Regions from separate parts of the Cryobacterium sp. TMT2-42-4 genome, predicted to be linked through region 2. Evidence: predicted binding sites of a transcription regulator. Region 2 holds the regulator's gene; the other holds the start of a gene.
The links. Region 2 encodes LexA, which represses DNA repair genes until DNA is damaged. Its sites were predicted from a motif close to TCGAACANNTGTTCGA; they were not measured.

Region 1 (7,697 bases), on a different contig from region 2:
GAAGCGTGCCTGCGCATACTCCTGCCATCACCACCGCTCAGTCCGCCCCGACGTCGGTCGCGAACTCCCCCAAGGTCACCATCGAGGTGGTCGCCAAGCGGGCCGGCGTCAGCAAGGGCCTCGTCTCCTTCGCCCTCAACAACCGGCCCGGTGTCGCCCCCGAGACCCGGGTGCGCATCCTTCAGGTCGCCAAGGAGCTGGGCTGGAAGCCGTCCCTCCGCGCCCGGTCACTCTCCACGCAGCGGTCCTACGCGCTCGGCCTCGTGATCGCCCGCAACCCGGACGTGATTGCCTCCGACCCGTTCTTCCCCTCCTTCATCGCGGGCGTCGAGAGCATCCTTGCCCCGGAGGGTCGCGCCCTCGTGCTCAGCGTCGTTCCCGACGAGGAGACCGAGTTGAAGACCTACCGCTCGCTCGTGGCGGACGGGCGCGTCGACGGGGTCTTCCTCAGCGACCTCCGCCACGGCGACCCGCGCATCCCGCTCCTCGCCGAGCTGGGTCTGCCGGCGGTCACGCTCGGACGCCCCGACGGGCCCAGCCCCTTCCCCGCGGTGACCGTGGACGACACACCGGGTGTGATGGCATCCGTCGCTCACCTCGCCACCCTCGGCCACCGCCGCATTGCGCACGTCGCGGGCAGCCCGACGCTGCTACACGGCAGCCGCCGGCGCGCGGCCTTTGCCGCCGCTCTGCGCGAGGCGGGCCTGCCGGAGGGGCAGACCGTCGAGACCGATTTCTCCGTGGGCGCCGGGTCAGATGCCACTCGGCGCCTCCTGACCCAGGACACACCCCCGACTGCGATCGTCTACGCCAACGACCCGATGGCCATCGCCGGTCTCGGCATGGCGCACGAGCTGGGCGTGCGGGTCCCCGACGACCTCTCGATCACGGGCTACGACGACATCGACTTCTGCCGTTACGTGTACCCGCCCCTGACCACCGTCAGCGCAGCACCGATGGTGTGGGGCCGTGCGGCGGCGAGCACGCTTTTGGCCCTGATGGAGAACGGCTCGGCGGACGACGTGGATCTCCCGGCGGCCCGGCTCGTGGTGCGCGGGTCGACCGCCCCGCCCCACGGCTGACCCAGAGCCGCCGACCCAGACCGGCCGACCCAGAGCGCTGACACACAGGGCTGACACACAGGGCTGACACAGGTTCACCGCAGCAAGGCTGCTGCGGTTTTTGAGAAATGGAGCACCACATGCACAGCAATGGAATGGCCAGGCGGATTCTCACCGTCACGGCGGCATCCGCCGCAGTGGCCCTGGCACTGAGCGCTTGCGCGTCCGGGGGGACGACGGGTGACGCGGCGACCAACCGCGGGCCGATCACGATCTGGTACTCGAACAACGAAACCGAGATCGCCTGGGGCAAGCAGATGGTGGAGGCCTGGAACGCCGAGAACCCGGATGAAAAGGTGAAGGCGCAGGAAATCCCGGCCGGTAAGAGCAGCGAGGAGGTCATCGGTGCCGCCATCACGGCCGGCAACGCCCCCTGCCTCGTATTCAACACGGCCCCGGTCGCCGTGCCGCAGTTCGAGAAGCAGGGTGGTCTCGTCGACCTCTCCAGCTTCGAGGACGGCGCCGCCTACATCGAGGCACGCAGCGGCGACACGGCCGAGCAATACCAGGGCGCCGACGCGAAGTACTTCCAGATGCCGTGGAAGTCCAACCCCGTCATGATCTTCTACAACAAGGACATGTTCACCGCCGCCGGACTTGACGCCGAGAACCCCCAGTTGGCCACCTACGACGAATTCCTGGCGACCTCGCGCACCCTCGTCGAGAGCGGCGCCGCGCCGAACGCCATCTACCCTGCCCCGACCAGCCAGTTCTTCCAGAGCTGGTTCGACTTCTACCCGCTCTACGCCGCCGAAACCGGTGGCACGCAGCTGATCGAAGACGGTGAGGCCACCTTCAACGACGAGGACGGCGCGAAGGTCGCGGAGTTCTGGAAGACCCTGTACGCCGAGGGTCTCGCCGGCAAAGAGCAGTACCAGGGCGACTCGTTCGCCGATGGCCAGGCCGCGATGTCCATCGTCGGCCCGTGGGCCGTGTCGGTGTACAAGGACGCCGTGAACTGGGGTGCGGTTCCCGTTCCCACCAGCGAGGGCACTCCGGCCGAGGAAACCTACACGTTCAGTGACGCGAAGAACGTCGGAATGTTCACGGCCTGCGAGAACCAGGCCACCGCCTGGGATGTGCTGAAATTCGCCACCAGCGAGGAACAGGACGGACAGCTTCTCGAGCTGACCGGCCAGATGCCGCTCCGCGAGGACCTCCCCACGGTGTACCCGGAGTACTTCGCGGCCAACCCGGCCTACGAGCAGTTCGGCGACCAGGCATCCCGCATGGTCGAGGTTCCCAACGTCTCCAGCTCGGTCGCCGCCTGGCAGGCCTTCCGTGACGCGTACACGAAGTCGGTTATCACCGGCGAGGGTGAGATCCCCGCGGCCCTCGACTCCGCCGCCGAGAAGATCAACACCCTGATCTCCAAGCCGTAACGGATGTCCCAGTCAACCGCGAGTCGGACCGTCGCCGGGAGGAGCACAACTCCTCCCGGCGGGGGCCCCCGCCGGCGCAAACACCCCCTTCTGGGCAAGAACCCATTCGGGCTTTTGCTCAGCGCCCCCTACCTCATCTTCGTTCTGGCCGTCTTCGCCTACCCGCTGGTCTTCGCCTTCTGGATGTCGTTCCACGACTACTTCTTCGCAGCACCCGGCGCCACTGTGGACCGGCCATTCGTCGGCCTGGACAATTTTCGGGAAGTGCTGGCCGACCCGGCCATCATCCGTTCCTTCGGCAACGTGGGAGTCTTCCTGCTGATCAACGTGCCGTTGACGGTCATTCTCTCGCTCATGCTCGCCACCGCCCTGAACAAGGCGGTGCGGTTCCGTACCTTCCTGCGCGTTGCCTACTACGTGCCCTATGTGACCGCGAGCGTCGCCGTTGTCGGCGTCTGGATCTTCCTGTTCAGCGGCAACGGCCTCGTGAACCAGATTCTCGGGCCGCTCGCGCCCGATCCGGCGTGGCTGATCAACGAGGACTGGGCCATGCCCACCATCGCGATCTTCGTGACCTGGAAAGGCCTCGGATTCTTCATCCTGCTCTACCTGGCCGCCCTGCAGAACGTGTCGGAGGAACTGTACGAGGCCGCTTCGACGGATGGCGCGGGCAGGATCCGAAGTTTCTTCTCGGTCACCGTGCCGGGCGTACGCCCGGCGACTGTGCTCGTGCTGCTGCTCTCGACGGTCACCGGCGCCAACCTCTTCACCGAGCCGTACCTGCTCACCGGCGGCGGCGGCCCGAACGGTGCATCCTCGTCACCCGTGCTGATGATGTACCAGCGCGGGATCGAACAGGGGTCGCCCGACACGGCGGCAGCGATCGGCGTCATCCTCGTGATCGGAGTTCTCGTCCTCGCGTTCATCCAGCGCAAGCTTGCAGGCGGTGACGAATCATGAGCCGCGGGCAGAACACCCTGCGGGGTGTGGTGCTCACGATCGGGGCGCTTGTGTTCCTGTTCCCCTTCTACTACATGGTCATCGGCTCGCTCCAGAAGAAACCGGACCCGACTGTCGCCGGCGCGTTCCCGAACCCCGCCAACCTGACGCTCGACAACTACGGTGACATCAACAGCCGGATCAACCTGCTGCAGGGGCTGCTCAACTCGGGGATCTTCACGGGTGGCGTCATTCTCTGCACCGTTGTTTTCGGTGTTCTGGTGGGCTACGCCCTCGCCCAGCTGCAGTGGCGCGGACGCGGAGTCACCTTCGCTCTCGCACTGCTCGTGCAGGTCGTGCCGTTCCAACTGTTGATGATCCCGCTCTACGTGATGATCGCCCGGGACTACGGACTGGCCGACAACTATCTGGGCATGATCCTGCCGTTCGCCATCAACTCGACGGCCGTGATCATCTTCCGGCAGTACTTCCTGCAGATTCCGAAGGATCTGTTCGATGCCGCCCGCATCGACGGCGCCGGCGAACTGCGAATCCTGCGGCGGATCGCCCTGCCACTGGTGCGGCCGGCCCTGCTGACCGTCGTGCTGCTGACCTTCATCGGACCGTGGAACGAATTCCTCTGGCCGTTCCTGATCACTAAGGAGGCATCCCTCCAGCCTCTCGCCGTGTCACTCGCCAACTACCTCAGCAATATCGCCGCCACAGCGGCGAACCCGTTCGGGGCGGTTCTCGCCGGGGCCTGCGTCCTGGCCGCCCCTGCTGTGATCCTGTTCATCCTCTTCCAACGGCACTTCGTGTCGAACAATATCGGCTCCGGCGTGAAAGGTTAGAAATGCCCAACCCCACCGAATTCCCCTACACCCTAACCCGAATGGGCGTCATCATGACGCCTGAAGCGGGCAACGACCTCGAGGCCGAGGGGGTGCTGAACCCCGGCACCGGGCACTCTGCCGACGGAACTCTGTACCTGCTCCCCCGACTGGTCGCCACCGGAAACGTCTCCCGTGTCGGACTCGCAAAGGTCATCATCACCGACGGCATTCCCACGGGCGTCGAACGCGAGGGTGTCGTTCTTGCGCCGGACCGCGGCTGGGAGCGCGGCGCGAACAACGCCGGCGTGGAAGATCCCAGGATCACCTTCGTCCCCCGGCTCGGACTACACGTGATGACCTACGTCGCCTACGGCCCGCTCGGCCCGCGCACGGCCGTTGCCGTGTCCTCGGACCTGCGCGAGTGGCGCCGGCTCGGTCCGGCGCTGTTCGCCTTCGACGACACGCTGGACATGGACCTGAACCTGTTCCACAACAAGGACACCGTGTTCTTCCCGGAGCCGGTCGCCGGCCCGCATGGAGTCGAGTGCTTCGCCGTGCTCCACCGTCCGATGTGGGACCTGGGCGAGGTCAAGCCGGGTGAGGGCATCCGTGTTCCCGCCGGCGTCACCGACACCCGGCAGAGTATCTGGATCAGCTATCTGCCGGTCGCGGATGTGCTCGCCGACATCACGAAGCTCACCTTCTGGAGCGGCCACCGTTTCCTGGCCGGGCCGGAATTCGCGTTCGAAGAGCTGAAGATCGGCGGCGGCCCCGCCCCGTTGCGGGTGCCGGAGGGTTGGCTGCTGATGCACCACGGGGTCACCGGAACCATCAACGGCGCGTTCTCGCAGCAGCAGAAGGTGAACTACTCGGCCGGAGCAATGATTCTCGACGCGGATGACCCGACCATCGTGCTGATGCGCACCTCGGAGCCGCTGCTCAAGGCGGAGACGCCCGACGAGATCAGCGGCATCGTGCCGAACGTGGTGTTCCCGACCGCGATCGAGGAGATCGAGGGGCAGCTGTTCGTGTTCTACGGCATGGCCGACTCGAAGATCGGCGTGGCGCGCCTGGATCGCCTGGGCTCGTCGGCGCGCTCGAGCGCTTGAGCGCTTGTCCGTTGGTGGCGTTCTCGCCGGGGCTCAGCCCCGGGAGGCCGCCTTCGGTTTTCCTGGCGCAGGGTGTGGCAGCAGGCGCACGGTAGGACATGCGCCGAGAACCGGCACCCGCGCGCGTCCGGCCTCCGAGGCGAACTCGCGCCGGTGGCCGAGACCAGGGCTGACCCCCCGGAAACGGACTGGACACGTCTTCGAAGTTCGTACCCAATATAGACCAAAATAAGTGACGGACTCTCGACTACGTGTGCTAATTGAGGTATCCTCGTACCATGAGGAACCTCGCGGAAGACCTCTGGCAGGCGGCCGATGCCGTGGCCCTGCTGGGCTCCTCGAGCGCCGACTATGAGGCCCTGCCCGACGCCGCCGTGCTGGCCGGTCAGAAGAAGATCGCAGCGGCCCGCAGGCTGCTTGACACCCGCGCCGCGTTGATGGCCGCAACCATCGCCCGCCGGTCCCGCCCGGAGCTCGGCCACTCGGGGCTGGCCGCGCAGCAGGGGTTCCTCTCGCCGGAGGCCCTCATCCAGAACTGGACCGGCTCCTCGAAGGGCGATGCGTACAAGCTCGTCGCGGTCGGCACGATGATGGCCGACACCGAGGCGGCCGACAAGCTGGTCGACGCGACGCTCTCGACGCTCTCGACGCCCGACGCGGATGCTGTCGAGGTCGCTGAGTTCGTCGCGAGGGTGCCGTGGCAGGCGCCGATCGCCCGGGCCGTGACCGCCGGCACCCTCTCCGTCGACGCGGCCGAGTCGATCCGGGCCGGACTCGGCCAGATCGACGCCCCGGTCACCGCGGAGAAGCTCGCGGCGGCCCTCGCGGCGCTCCTCACCGAGGCGTCAACGGTGAATGCCGACGAGGTCTTCAAACGGGCCCGCCGGATGCGCGACCGGCTCGACGAGGCCGGCATCGCCGCCCGCGAGAAGCAAACCCACGACGACCGCTACCTGAAGATCTACCGCCTGGGCGAAGAAGATGCAGGACGACCCCCGCAGCACCGACCAGATCGCCGCGGACTCTCTGCTGCAGCTGCTGAAGATCGCCGGCGAGGCCGGCCCCGGCCGGGTCTGCGGTGGTCGCGACCCTCGGTGCGGGTCATCGTGACCGAAAAGGCGCTCACGGCGGTCCCGGGCGAAGAGACGGGAACGACCGAACCCGCCGCTCACGGGCAGATCGAGGGCAACCCGGTGCCGATCTCGCAGGAAACCATCGACCGACTGCTCTGCGACACCGGCACCCGCGGCATCAAGTTCGACGCGGAAGCCCAGATCATCGACGTCGGCCGCGACGAACGACTCTTCACCGAGGCACAGCGGACCGCAATGGGGTACGTGACGGCGGATGCCTCTGGGGCGGCTGCGACCGGTCACCGGCCTGGTCCGAGGCCCACCACATCAACGAGTGGCTGAAGGACACCGGGAACACCAACCTCGCCAACGGAGCACTGCTCTGCCACCCGCACCACCTGCTGCTACACAACCAGCACTGGAAGATCACCCGCACCGGAAACCAGTACTGGCTCCGACCACCGGTCGAGAACGACCCGAAGCAGACACTGATCGCACTGCCGAGCAAGCGAGTGGGGCTGCAGGGCGTGGCTCTGGTCCCGGCTCTTGACAGGCTGGACCACCGCGACGGGGGCGGGTGCGGCTGGGTGCGGCGCGCTACTCGGCGGGCGGCGCGGTGGGGAGGAGGGCGAGCGTGGCCTTGAGGCGAGCCTCGCCGTCGGCGTCGCCCTGACTCGCGAGACTCGCCGCGATGTTCGCCTCGGTCACGGCGCGAAGCACCTCGTCCCGCTGGATGCGCACGCCCCGGGGAGCGTCAACGCCGATCCGGATGCTGTCACCGCGCACGTCGAGAACGGTGATGACGATGTCGTCACCAATGAGGATCTTCTCCCCCTGTTTGCGTGTTAGAACCAGCACCCGACCAGCCTAGCTTGACCGGTCGGGCCGGCCCGCGAGTCGTCGCCGCATTCCGGCCACGGTGCTGGCCGCGGCCGGAGTGCCGTCGACCCAGCCGATGGGGATGTGAAGCTCATCGACGGTCTCAGGCGAGACGGTGTCGTCATAGCCCGTCACCGCGATCGCGTCGACGTGGACGCTCTGGGCAACCTCGGCCGCCCACCGGGCGGTGTCTGCGGGCTTGCGGCCGGCATCGACGACCAGCCAGACCTGCTCGGCACCGAGCGCGGCCACCAATGCGGCGTAGTTGTCCGCCGTGGCCGGGTCGGCACCGAGACCGAAGGCCAGAATTCCGGTCTGTCCGAGCTTGACTCCCCTGGCCCGTGCCTCCAGCGCCGTGCGC
Region 2 (7,697 bases):
CTGGCGGGCCCAGTCAAGTGCCGCGTCGACGGGGTCGCCGTAGTTGGTCTCGGTGCCGGCTTCGCCCTGGGTCAAGCGAACGGCCTTGCCGTCGGCCACATCCACGGCGGGCAGCAGAACGAGACGGAGGGAAGGGGTATTCACAGTCATGGGTGTCCTCGGTTGGGAGTGGTCGCGGCGACCAGGTCAGTCAGGGAAAAGTCACGGTCAGTTCTTGACGGTGCCGAGCCAGTTATGGAGCAGACGGATGCCTGCCTCACCGGATTTCTCCGGGTGGAACTGGGTGGCGGTAAGCGGTCCGTTCTCGATGGCGGCCAGGAAAGGTTGTCCGTGCTCGGACCAGGTGAGAATCGGCTTCGGGAACGGCGGCATGACGTCGAGGGACCATTCCTGGGCGGCGTAGGAGTGCACGAAGTAGAAGCGCTCCTGCTCAAGGCCATGGAACAGCATCGAGCCCTCCCCCGGCGTGACCGTGTCCCAGCCCATGTGTGGCAGCACCGGCGCCGTCAGCTGCGTCACGGTGCCGGGCCACTCGCCCAGCCCCTCCGTGTCCACGCCGCGTTCGACGCCGTGCTCGAACATGATCTGCATACCCACGCAGATGCCCAGCACCGGGCGTCCGCCCGCGATCCGGCGGTCGATGATCTCGTCGCCGTGCACCGCCTTCAGGGCCTGCATGACGGCGCTGAACGCGCCCACGCCGGGCACGACGAGCCCGTCGGCCTCAAGCGCCTGACGGCGGTCGCTGGTCAGCGTCACCTCGGCCCCGGCAAGTTCGAGTGCCTTGACGGCGGAGTGCACATTTCCGGTGCCGTAGTCGAAGACAACGACGCTGGTCACAGCGCACCCTTGGTCGAGGGCACGCCGGACACCAGGGGGTCGAGCGCCTTCGCCTGGCGGAACGCTCGGGCAAAGGCCTTGAATTCGGCTTCGGCGATGTGGTGGGGGTCGCGGCCGCCCTGCACGGTGACGTGCACCGTGAGGCCACCGTTGAGGGCGATAGCCTCAAATACGTGGCGCACCATGGAGCCGGTGAAGTGGCCGCCGATCAGGTGGAACTCGAAACCGGCCGGCTCGCCCTGGTGCACGAGGTAGGGGCGCCCGGAAATGTCGACGACGGCCTGCACGAGGGCCTCGTCGAGCGGCACGAGGGCGTCACCGTAGCGGGAGATGCCGGATTTGTCCCCGAGAGCCTGCTTGATCGCCTGGCCGAGCAGGATACCGACGTCCTCGACCGTGTGGTGCACATCGATCTCGATATCACCGCGGGCGCGCACGGTGAGGTCGGTCAACGAGTGTTTCGCGAAGGCCGTGAGCAGGTGATCGAAGAACGGGACCGACGTCTGGATGTCCGACTCACCGGTGCCGTCGAGATTGAGCGACAGGTCGATGCTCGACTCGCTGGTCTCGCGCTGCAGGTGGGCAAAACGGGGCGAGGTGGTCGCGAAAGAGAAGCTCATACGGCTAGTTTATTGGCCCGAGCCGTTCACGGCCGCCCAAGCGCCTCGAGAGCGTCGAGGAACGCCGTCGTCTCGGACTCGGTGCCGGCGCTGACCCGCAGGTGGCCCGGGATTCCGACGTCGCGCACGAGGATGCCTTCCGCCAGCAGCGCCTCGAAGGTGGCCCGAGGGTCCTCGACGCCGCCGAACAACACGAAGTTGCTCGCACTGCGCAGCGGAGAGTAGCCAAGCCGGGCCAGTTCGCTCACGATGCGGTCCCGCTGCCCGCGGATGTCGTCGACCATGGCGAGCATCGCGGGCGTGTGGACGAGGGCGGCGACCGCGGCAGCCTGGGTGAGCGCGGACAGGTGGTAGGGCAGACGAACCAGGCGGAGGGCATCCGTCACGGCGGGATCGGCGGCCAGATAGCCGACGCGCACACCCGCGAAGGCGAACGCCTTGCTCATGGTGCGGGACACCAGCAGGCGCTCCCGGCCGGGCAGCAGGCTCAGGGCGGTCGGCGCGTCATCCGTCCCGAACTCGGCGTATGCCTCGTCGACGACGACGATGCCGTCGGTCGCGTCGTAGACGGCCGCGATCGTTTCCAGGGACAGGGGCGTGCCGGTGGGGTTGTTCGGCGAGCAGAGGAAGACGAGGTCAGGGGCAACCCGGTCGACCCACTCCACCGCCGTTGCCGGGGAGAGTTCGAACTCGGCGTCACGACCGCCCGCGATCCAGCGGGTACCGGTGCCGGAGGCGAGCAAAGGGTACATGGAGTAGGTCGGTGCGAAGCCGAGAACGGACCGACCCGGGCCGCCGAAGGCCTGCAGCACTTGCTGAAGAACCTCGTTGGATCCGTTGGCGGCCCAGATGTTCTTTCGAGTGAGGCCGTGACCGAGATATCGGGCGAGGGAATCCCGCAGCTCGGTGAACTCCCGATCGGGGTATCGGTTCACGGTCGTGACCGCCACAGCCAATGCCGCCACGATGTCCTGCGCCACCTCAGCCGGGATGCCGTGGGTGTTCTCGTTCACGTTGAGAGCCACCGGCACGTGCAACTGCGGCGCCCCGTAGGGGGTGAGTCCGCGCAGATTATCGCGAAGGGGCAGATCGTTGAGACTGGTCACTCCCCCCATGTTACCGGGGTGAGACCGGCGGGGACTCGTTGCGGGTAGTTCACAGGTCGTTCGGAAGTGCCAGCCGCTGACCGGGCTGCACGCTGTCGGACGGCAGCTGGTTGAGGCTCACAATCTCGGCGATCACCTCGCGCGGATCGGCCGTGGGCGCAATTGTCTCGGCAAGTTGCCAGAGCGACTGCCCCGACTTGATGGTGACGTAGTCGAAGGCCGTGGCCACGCGACCGACGGTCGAGTTCTCGGCGGCGGCAATGCCTCCGTTGAGGGCGACGGCCAGAGCCACGGCCACGAGCGGAAAGGCAGCCAGGCACGTGAAAACGACGCGACCGCGCCGGGTGAGTCGGAGCCGGGTGCGTCCGGTCGTGATGGGGACGCCTCGTTCAAGTGCAGTGCTCATGTCATACCTCCTGTGAGAAGCCGCATCCGACTCTCGGCCGGGAGAGCCGGATGCGAACTTATGTTCCGAATGTATATTCGATTATTCGAACAATCAAGCTTTTTTCGGTAGTTTCTGAAATATTCATCCCGACCCAATCGAATACATGTTTGTTTAATGGCCTCAACGCGGATACAGTTTCGATTGTTGATTGACACTCAATCAGGCACCCCCGACATTCGCGTGAATCGGCGGCATTCGATGCGTGCCGCCAGCGCATCAATCACAACGAGGAGCGACGAACGTGGCACAGAACACCAGCGGTCCCCGCGACAAGGGCGGCACCAGACGGCGCAAGAGCCTCAGCGAGAAGCAGCTCGCCATCCTTGACGTCATCCAACGCTCGGTCAGCCAACGCGGCTATCCGCCGAGCATGCGGGAGATCGGCGACGCCGTCGGCCTGTCGTCACTGTCGAGCGTCACCCACCAGCTCAACCAGTTGGAACTGAGCGGTTACCTCCGCCGCGACCCGAACCGCCCCCGAGCGCTGGAGGTGCTCATCGAGATTCCGCAGTCGCCCGAAGACACGACGGCCGGAGCCTCGGAAAGTTTCCACACCGGAGTGCAGGTCGGCGACGCCGCCATGGTTCCGCTCGTCGGTCGCATCGCCGCCGGCATCCCGATCACCGCCGAACAGCAGATCGACGAGATTTTCCCGCTGCCCCGCCAGCTGGTGGGGAAGGGCGACCTGTTCATGCTCAAGGTGTCGGGCGAATCGATGATCGACGCCGCCATCATGGACGGCGACTGGGTCGTCGTGCGGCAGCAGAAGACCGCCGAAAACGGTGAAATCGTTGCTGCCATGCTCGACAACGAGGCAACCGTCAAGGTCTTCCGCCAGCGCGACGGGCACACCTGGCTACTGCCCCGCAACACCAACTTCGAACCCATCGTCGGCGATCACGCCGAGATTCTGGGGAAGGTTGTGGCCGTGCTGCGGTCGGTTTAGGGCAACAGCACTGAAGTTCATTAGCACTTCAGGCCGACTCTTGGTCTCGACGGTTTCGACCAACGTCGTGGTGACGCGCGTGTGTTGAGTCGCCATGGTTGTTTCGGTCGGGCCTTATGGGCCGGGTCTTGTGGGCCGGGTCTTGTGGGCCGGGCACGAACACTGGTTTTGGTGTCGTGCCCGGCTTTTGTGTGGGTGGAGGCAGGGTCAGGCGGAAACGGAGGAGGTCAGGCGGGCGCGGAGGATGCGGGTCGCAGCGAGCATGTTGTGCAGGGACTGGACGGTTTCGGCGTAGCCGCGGGTTTTGAGGCCGCAGTCGGGGTTCACCCAGAGCCGGATGGCCGGGATGGCCGCCGCGGCGCGCTCGAGCAGGTCGGTGAGTTCGGCCACGCTCGGCACACGCGGCGAGTGGATGTCCCACACTCCCGGGCCGATACCGTGATCGAAGCCCTGGGACCGGATATCGCCCACCACCTCCATGCGGGAGCGTGCCGCCTCGATGCTGGTCACATCCGCGTCCAGGTTGCGGATCGCGTCGATGACCACCCCGAACTCCGAGTAGCAGAGGTGGGTGTGGATCTGGGTGGCCGCGGCCGCACCGGCCGTCGCCAGGCGGAAGGACCCCACCGACCAGTCGAGGTATTCCGCCTGGTCCTTCTGCTTCAGCGGCAGCAGCTCCCGCAGCGCGGGCTCGTCGACCTGGACGATCTGAATGCCGGCCGTCTCCAGGTCGGCGATCTCGTCCCGCAGGGCCAGGGCCACCTGCCTGGCCGTCTCGCCGAGCGGCTGGTCGTCGCGCACGAACGACCACGCGAGGATCGTGACCGGACCGGTGAGCATCCCCTTGACGGGCTTGGGCGTCAGACCCTGCGTGAACGCTGACCACTCGACCGTGATGGGCCGCGGTCGGGACACGTCACCCCAGAGGATCGACGGGCGCACGCACCGGCTGCCGTAGGACTGCACCCAACCGTTCTCGGTGACCGCGAATCCGTCAAGGTTCTCGGCGAAGTACTGCACCATGTCGTTGCGTTCCGGCTCCCCGTGCACGATCACGTCGAGGCCGATGTCCTCCTGCAGCGCGACGACGCGACGGATTTCGGCGCGCATCAGGTCCCGGTAGTCCGCGGTGCTCAGCACCCCCCGTACCAGCTGCGCCCTGGCCCGACGGATGTCCCCGGTCTGCGGGAAGGATCCGATCGTGGTTGTCGGCAGGAACGGCAGCCCGAGGGCAATCTCCTGGGCTGCCACTCGGGCTGCGTAGGCGTCCCGGGTGAAGTCGCCCGAAGTGAGCGCGTCGGCGCGAACCCGAACGGCGCCATCGCGGACTCCGGGAGCCACCCTCCGCGCGTCGAGGGCCGCGGACGCCGCAGAGAGGTCGGTCTCGATGGCACGGCGACCCAGACTGAGGCCGCGGGCGAGTGTGGCAACCTGCGCGACCTTCTGGTCCGCAAAGGCGAGCCAACTCTTCAGGTCGTCGTCCAGCGCCGATTCGTCGTCGATGTCGTGGGGAACGTGCAGCAGCGAGGTTGAGGTGGAAACCGAGATCCGCGGCGAGAGGCGGACCAGGCCGGCCGCCGTGTCGAAGGCGGCGGCCAGGTCGCCGCGCCAGATATTGTGGCCGTCAATGATGCCGGCTACGAGAGTGGTCGTGTCCAGTCCGGGGGTCTCCGCCGGCACGCTTCCCCGCACGAGGTCGAGCCCGATGGCTTCCACCGGGGTGATGGCAAGAACGGGTAGGGCGTCGTCGAGGCTGCCGTACGGCGCGGCGACGAACAATGCGGGGCGCTCGGCGAGGGCGCCGAGGGTGTTGTAGGCGAAGCGGAGGCCGGCGAGGGCATCCGTTCTCGGGGTGTCGATGCTCTCACTGACCAGGGCAGGCTCGTCGAGCTGCACCCATTCGGCTCCGGCGGCGCGCAGCCGCTGCAGGAGGGCGGCGTAGACCGGCACAAGGTCGTCGAGGCGGTCAAGCGGACTGAATCCGGTCGGGGCCTCGTTGCTGGGCTTGCTCAGCAGCAGGAAGGTGACCGGGCCGACGATGACCGGCCGGGTCAGGAATCCGGCCGCCTTCGCCTCCTCGAACTCGCGCACCAGCCGGGTGCCGGCGAGGGTGAACTCGGTCTCGGGGCCGATCTCCGGCACCAGGTAGTGGTAGTTGGTGTCGAACCATTTGGTCATCTCCAGCGGCGGATGCTCACCTTCACCGCGGGCGAGGGTGAAGTAGCCGGCCAGGTCGAGGTGGCCGTCCTCGCCCCGGAGATGCGCGAACCGGGCGGGGACGGCGCCCACCGTGCACAGGGCATCCAACATCTGGTCGTAGTAGGAAAACGATTCCGGGATGGACGAGTCGTCCCGGCCGAGTCCTAGCTGCACGAGGCGCTCTCGGGTGCCCTGGCGCAGGACGGCCGCGGTCGCCTCGAGCTCGTCGGCGCTGACCGATCCGGCCCAGAACGCTTCGACGGCCTTCTTCAGTTGGCGGCGCGGCCCGATGCGCGGGTAGCCCAGGATGGTGCCGGCGGGAAAGTCGGGAAACGTGGAAGAGTTGGTCATGGGTTCTCCTTGACGGGGTGAGGGGCAGGCAGTGCGGACGATGGCAGGGTGGGGGTGAGCAGACCGCAGCCGTCGAGCACGGCGAGCACGGTCTCGTGCTGGTTGAAGGCGTAGAGGTGCAGCCCGGGGGCACCGCCGGAGATGAGTTCCCGGGCAAGTTCGGTGGCCTGACGGATGCCGATCTCACGTTGGCCTTCCTTCGTCGGCTCCACCTCGAGCGCGATCGCCAGCTCGGACGGCAGTTCCTCGCCGGACAACTCGAGGATGCGGCGCAGGCGGGCCGGGCTCGTGACCGGCATGATCCCGGGCAGGATCGGGAATTCGACCCCGGCGGCACGGGCTCGCAGGATGAAGCTGAGGTAGTGGTCGGCGTGAAAGAAGAGTTGCGTGATCGCCAGGTTGGCGCCGGCGGCCTGCTTGGCCAGCAGCGTGTCGATGTCCTGGGTGGCGGACCGGGAGCGCGGGTGGCCGTTCGGGAAGGCGGCCACGGCGATGCGTACCTTCTCCCGTTCCCGCTTGATTGTGCGGGCGGCAGGGAGTCCCGGGATCACGGCCTCGCGGTACGGCACCCGCTCGGCCTGCACCCGGTGGATCAGCTGCACCAGTTCCGCGGCGCTGCCCAGGTCGCCGAGGAAGGCCTCACCCTCCCGAATGCCTTCCGGCGGGTCGCCGCGCAGGGCCAGGAAGCTCCGCACCCCGGCGTCCAGAAACTCCCGGATCAGCTGACTGGCTTCCGCGTTGGACGAGCCCACGCAGGTGAGGTGGGCCAACGGGTCCACGGTGGTGGTGCGCAGGATGTGGGTGAGCACGTCCAGGGAGGAGCGCCGGGAGGAGCCGTTCGCACCGTAGGTGACCGCGATGAATTCCGGGCCGGCCGCGGCCAGCCGCTCGATGGTGGCGTGCAGCACGGAGGTGGCGGCATCCGATGTGGGCGGATACAACTCGAATGAGAACGGGATCTTCCGGCACGCAGGGTCCGAGGTGTGGGGCATTGCTCCTCATTCGACAGTTGCCAGTGTCAGGCACTGGGGGCCGGGCGGCCGCGGACCGCCCGGCAAGCCAGGCGGGCGTTCGCGGGCGGGTGCCGGGCTCGGCTGTCGCTCCATGCCGCCGGCCAGGAGACCGGAGGCAACGATTGAGAAGACTCTAACAAGCACGCCCGATGCCCGGCAGGTCCGTGACCGAAT

Region 1: a site for LexA is predicted at 5,628-5,643, ahead of E3O18_RS12295 (DUF222 domain-containing protein). Genes of this name have one in related genera too.

Annotation. Positions count from the first base shown of each region.
Region 1 covers NZ_SOFT01000035.1:124,975-132,671, forward strand. The annotation lists gene E3O18_RS12270 (LacI family DNA-binding transcriptional regulator) at 6-1,082, shown strand; gene E3O18_RS12275 (extracellular solute-binding protein) at 1,217-2,503, shown strand; gene E3O18_RS12280 (sugar ABC transporter permease) at 2,594-3,463, shown strand; gene E3O18_RS12285 (carbohydrate ABC transporter permease) at 3,460-4,293, shown strand; gene E3O18_RS12290 (glycosidase) at 4,296-5,384, shown strand; gene E3O18_RS12295 (DUF222 domain-containing protein) at 5,663-6,799, shown strand; gene csrA (carbon storage regulator CsrA) at 7,055-7,315, opposite strand; gene E3O18_RS12305 (hypothetical protein) at 7,325-7,697, opposite strand, start outside.
Region 2 covers NZ_SOFT01000048.1:29,784-37,480, forward strand. The annotation lists gene priA (bifunctional 1-(5-phosphoribosyl)-5-((5-phosphoribosylamino)methylideneamino)imidazole-4-carboxamide isomerase/phosphoribosylanthranilate isomerase PriA) at 1-150, opposite strand, end outside; gene hisH (imidazole glycerol phosphate synthase subunit HisH) at 208-840, opposite strand; gene hisB (imidazoleglycerol-phosphate dehydratase HisB) at 837-1,460, opposite strand; gene E3O18_RS15310 (histidinol-phosphate transaminase) at 1,487-2,575, opposite strand; gene E3O18_RS15315 (LysM peptidoglycan-binding domain-containing protein) at 2,616-2,972, opposite strand; gene lexA (transcriptional repressor LexA) at 3,256-3,960, shown strand; gene metE (5-methyltetrahydropteroyltriglutamate--homocysteine S-methyltransferase) at 4,168-6,510, opposite strand; gene E3O18_RS15330 (methylenetetrahydrofolate reductase) at 6,507-7,502, opposite strand.